2 regions of the Paenibacillus sp. FSL W7-1287 genome follow, and region 2 is predicted to be linked to the other one. Evidence: a T-box and tRNA genes for the amino acid it is inferred to sense, from the RefSeq annotation. Region 2 holds a T-box; the other holds one or more tRNA genes.
The links. A T-box is a leader RNA that pairs with one kind of tRNA and senses whether it is charged. The one in region 2 lies ahead of leuS (leucine--tRNA ligase), so its partner is inferred to be a tRNA-Leu.

Region 1 (2,375 bases), 1.7 Mb from region 2:
GACGCGGACGTCTTAAGTAAACTGCTTGCCAAAAGCTTGCACGGTCAGCTGGCCATTGACGAGGCTCTTGCATTGTACGAGCAAGTCCGCAAGCCTATAAACGAGGATATCCTCTCAAGATCAAACTTCATGTCTTCAGTCGTGTTTACTCCCAACAAACTTCTTCATGCCGGAAAAATGTTTGGCATGTTCTCAACGAGATTCCTACCTGGTCTACGACACAAAATTAGCAGTAAAATCGCACTTGGCATTGCAGGTGTAAATCAAGAAGAAACCATTCGGTTGCAATTATCTTCAGTTATAGAGCATATGTGATAGGATTGGAGAGAGACCATAATGGATAATGTTAGAATCAACATTCTAATTGGAGTTCCGAAAAACTTTCTGTGGAAAATTGGCATTGAAAAGGCTATTAGCAGTATGCCTAGCTATTCAATTATCGGTGAATATGCAAGTGGTGAGGAGATCATTACAGCATGTAAGGAATCAACCATTAGATTGCTCATACTCGATCAGCAGCTTAACGATATGACAGCTGTCGAGCTGCATGAACGTTTGATCTCCAAGAAAATAAACATTCCGATTTTATTAATTGGAGACAATAAAACCATCGACACCGAAATTAGTGAGCTGTTCCAAATCGGAATCAAAGGTTATATTCTTAATAATTGCACTGAGGAGCAGCTTATGGATGCAATAACCCATGTGAGCAGAAATAAGGAATGGTGCTCACCAACCTGTAACCCTAGGCTTTTTATCTCAAAAAGCCTATCCAATAGATTCGATCATACCCGAAAAAAGATAACGCATCGAGAGCATGAAATATTAAATCTCATGATGAAGGGTCACAATAACAGTGAAATTTCTGATTTACTATGTCTAAGCATCAATACGGTGCAAAATCATATCTGTAATATCTACTCTAAATTCGGTGTTAGAGAGCGATTAAAAGCCATTAATTATGCGCTAAAGGAAGGATTAATTGAGATTTAGTGCAGCACGACGATTAAAACTTCACTCCCCCATCGACGCCTTAGCTCGGATCAAGTATTCATAGCTCGTTACGATATCCCTTCCACACAACAAAAAAACCACCAGATCAACTGGTGGTGTCCAATTCGTATATGGTGCGCGTGGAGGGACTTGAACCCCCACGGTCGCCCGCTAGATCCTAAGTCTAGTGCGTCTGCCAATTCCGCCACACGCGCACATTGTGTATACTCATATGAACTTGTCCTTTAAGGAGTTAAATGGTGCGCGTGGAGGGACTTGAACCCCCACGGTCGCCCGCTAGATCCTAAGTCTAGTGCGTCTGCCAATTCCGCCACACGCGCACATTGTATACTCATATGAACTTGTCCTTTAAGGGTTAATGGTGCGCGTGGAGGGACTTGAACCCCCACGGTCGCCCGCTAGATCCTAAGTCTAGTGCGTCTGCCAATTCCGCCACACGCGCACACCCAAAAATTGAGTACCTTTATAGAATACAGGATTGAAAAAGAAAAGTCAACTATTTTCCACTGTAAAATTTCTACACTAACATGCTTAATAATGTGCAATATGTTCAAGCCTTCTGCTGCATGAAGCATGTAGCAGAAGGCTTGATCTATTGCTATGATATGCCATCTTTGATTGCTATTCAGGCAAACTTGTCGTTGCAGCTACCTTAGCTGTAATAATCTCGCTGCCCAAAATTGGACTTTCACCGGAAGGGGGACCTTGGTTAGCATGTGCCTGATGGAACATATCACTATTTCTCCATGCTTCGAAGCTTTCATAAGTATCCCGGTACATATTCACATCCATAATGTCATGATCCTCATGATTAACGATCAGTACCTCTACTTTGTGAAAGCCTTCTAGCTTGTGCATAGGACTTGGTGCTGTAAAGCGAGGTGCCATTTTCTCAGCAAACCCCTTTTTGGTTTTGATACGATTGGTAACGACGATCATCATCTTCACTCCTTCTTTTATAATACTCCGATTAATTACGTAAGGAGCTTAATTAGCCCCTGTTAGCCCTATTAAGCAGTGTTGTTTAACGTGAAATTGTATGTACACTCTACACTCCTGGTAACAACTATTATAGTATAAGCTAATTTCATCTTATTAATCAAAATTAGCAGGTGCTCTAATAAATAAAAACATAGAAATACAAAAAAACCACCAGATTAACTGGTGGTGTCCAATTCGTATATGGTGCGCGTGGAGGGACTTGAACCCCCACGGTCGCCCGCTAGATCCTAAGTCTAGTGCGTCTGCCAATTCCGCCACACGCGCACATTGTATAAAACTGGTGAGCCATGAAGGACTCGAACCTTCGACACCCTGATTAAAAGTCAGGTGCTCTACCAACTGAGCTAATGGCTCTCATA
Region 2 (2,375 bases):
GTCACGGGAATCGTGACCAGGTACAGCCATAATCGCACCAGTGCCGTAGCCTGCTAATACATAATCAGCAATCCAGATCGGAAGCTTAGCTCCGTTAACTGGGTTAATCGCATATGCACCAGTAAAGACACCTGTTTTTTCCTTCGCAAGATCCGTACGTTCAAGATCAGACTTACGAGCTGCTGTCTCTTGATATGCTTCTACAACAGCTTTTTGCTCTTCTGTTGTAATTTGCGCTACTAGGCTATGCTCAGGCGCTAGTACGCAATAAGTTGCTCCAAATAGAGTATCCGGACGTGTCGTAAATACGACAAGCGACTCATCATGACCATCAATAGAGAATGTTACTTCTGCACCGGTAGATTTGCCGATCCAGTTGCGCTGCATGTCTTTAATGCTTTCTGACCAATCAAGCTCCTCTAGGTCTTCTAGCAAGCGCTCTGCATATTCCGTAATTTTCAGTACCCACTGACGCATTGGTTTGCGAATAACGGGGTGACCACCACGCTCACTCAGGCCATCGATAACTTCTTCATTAGCAAGCACGGTACCAAGCGCTGGACACCAGTTAACAGGCACCTCATCAACATACGCTAAGCCTCTGTTATAAAGCTGAATAAAAATCCACTGCGTCCATTTATAATATTCTGGATCTGTCGTGCTAATTTCACGATCCCAGTCGTAAGAGAAGCCGAGTGACTTAATCTGACGACGGAAATTATCAATGTTAACAAATGTAATATCTCTTGGATGCTGACCTGTATTCAGCGCATGCTGCTCCGCAGGTAGACCGAAGGCATCCCAGCCCATCGGATGGAGAACATTATAGCCTTGCATACGTTTGTAGCGCGAGACGATATCTGTTGCGGTATAACCCTCTGGATGTCCGACATGCAAGCCAGCGCCAGATGGATAAGGAAACATATCAAGCGCGTAAAACTTCGGCTTATTTTTGTCCTCGCCTGTTTTAAATGTTTTGTTCTCATCCCAATACTTTTGCCATTTTGGTTCAATCGATAATGGACTGTAGCCATGTCTTGATTGCTCTTGACTCATTGATACTCCTCCTTTAATGTACACAAAAAAACCTCTCTCCCCGCGGATTAACGCTAGGGACGAGAGGATTGCTCACGTGGTACCACCCTAGTTAACAGCCGTATGCTATACGAGCTGTTCACTTTATTGTCTTTATCGCAGACATACGGTGTATTTACCATAATTGGTGTTCATACACTGCTCCAAGGCGAGTTCCGCTCGTTCAAGCACCGGCTTTCACCAACCGCCGGTTCTCTGAAGCTTGAGATCGATCATACTATTCCTCTTCGTTGCATTACTGTTTACATTTATAATTGATTATATTAATCCTGCAAAGCAGTGTCAAGTCAAGAGACATGAGGTGCCTCCTCAGTTGTATCGGGCAAATCCTGCTGCTTACTCGGAGGATAACTTGAAAGGTAGCTGTTAAGTGCAAGACCAAGCAATATTAAATGAATGAGCACACCACTTACTGCTTCTCCCCCCTGCATAAACAGTGCCATAAACCATAGGCTTACAATCGGCAGCTGAAGCACGAATACGACGGCCACCACGATTTCCAGCTGCTTGTCGATCATTTTAACGTTGGTAAACTTTCTAGCTGGAATGGACAGCGCCAGAAGCACGCCCAGTGCTAACAGCACGTACCCCCATACTTGCAGGCTTATATATAACGACCCTTTATTAATTCCAAGAATTTGATAATCGAACCATCTATACCATGTATAATTTATACCGCACACACATGACAGTCCAGCAACTAGAGCTACTTGCCATACTCGGTAGAACATTGGCTGCACCACACTTTCTTCATTGTTTCGTAGTTTTATTGACGTTGCTTATGTAGTCCAAAACGTACAATATGATCATGAAGACCAAGTTGCTGCAAAACCTTATATTGATAAGGGCCGAGTAAATCAAAATGCGGATATTTATCTCTATAATGAATATATTGAGGATCTAAATGATGCTCGATGCACCATGAAGCAAGCTTATTGACATCACGACAGCCAACTTTCGTAACGGTTCGGCTGTTTGGGAAGCGTGCATCTCGCCAATAATGAGTTAAAAAAGCGATTTCGCCTTGGTCGATTGCTGCTTTCCAAGCTTCTAATTCAGCTCGCGTGATACCGAATGCGATAAGAAACACCTCCATTTTGCTGAGTGAAAAAATAACACAGATACTTTAGCATAACATATGAAAGCAAATGATGCACTCATTGGTTACAACTGGTATACTAATACAGATGAAAAGAAATGAGGACATATCGTGATGACAAACAAATTTATTCAATTAGGAGTAACCGAGCAGCTTGCTACCCAACTGCAGCTACATGGAA

Region 1: it encodes a tRNA-Leu, which carries the amino acid that the T-box ahead of leuS (leucine--tRNA ligase) is inferred to sense. The anticodon was not compared.

What each region holds. Positions count from the first base shown of each region.
Region 1 covers NZ_JBBORD010000001.1:123,664-126,038, forward strand. The annotation lists gene NSQ99_RS00545 (FAD-dependent oxidoreductase) at 1-315, shown strand, start outside; gene NSQ99_RS00550 (LuxR C-terminal-related transcriptional regulator) at 337-993, shown strand; tRNA gene NSQ99_RS00555 (tRNA-Leu) at 1,126-1,208, opposite strand; tRNA gene NSQ99_RS00560 (tRNA-Leu) at 1,252-1,334, opposite strand; tRNA gene NSQ99_RS00565 (tRNA-Leu) at 1,374-1,456, opposite strand; gene NSQ99_RS00570 (heme oxygenase) at 1,636-1,956, opposite strand; tRNA gene NSQ99_RS00575 (tRNA-Leu) at 2,198-2,280, opposite strand; tRNA gene NSQ99_RS00580 (tRNA-Lys) at 2,295-2,370, opposite strand.
Region 2 covers NZ_JBBORD010000001.1:1,842,376-1,844,750, reverse strand. The annotation lists gene leuS (leucine--tRNA ligase) at 1-1,056, opposite strand, end outside; T-box leader at 1,109-1,335, opposite strand; gene NSQ99_RS08235 (hypothetical protein) at 1,383-1,826, opposite strand; gene NSQ99_RS08230 (hypothetical protein) at 1,862-2,176, opposite strand; gene NSQ99_RS08225 (DEAD/DEAH box helicase) at 2,309-2,375, shown strand, end outside.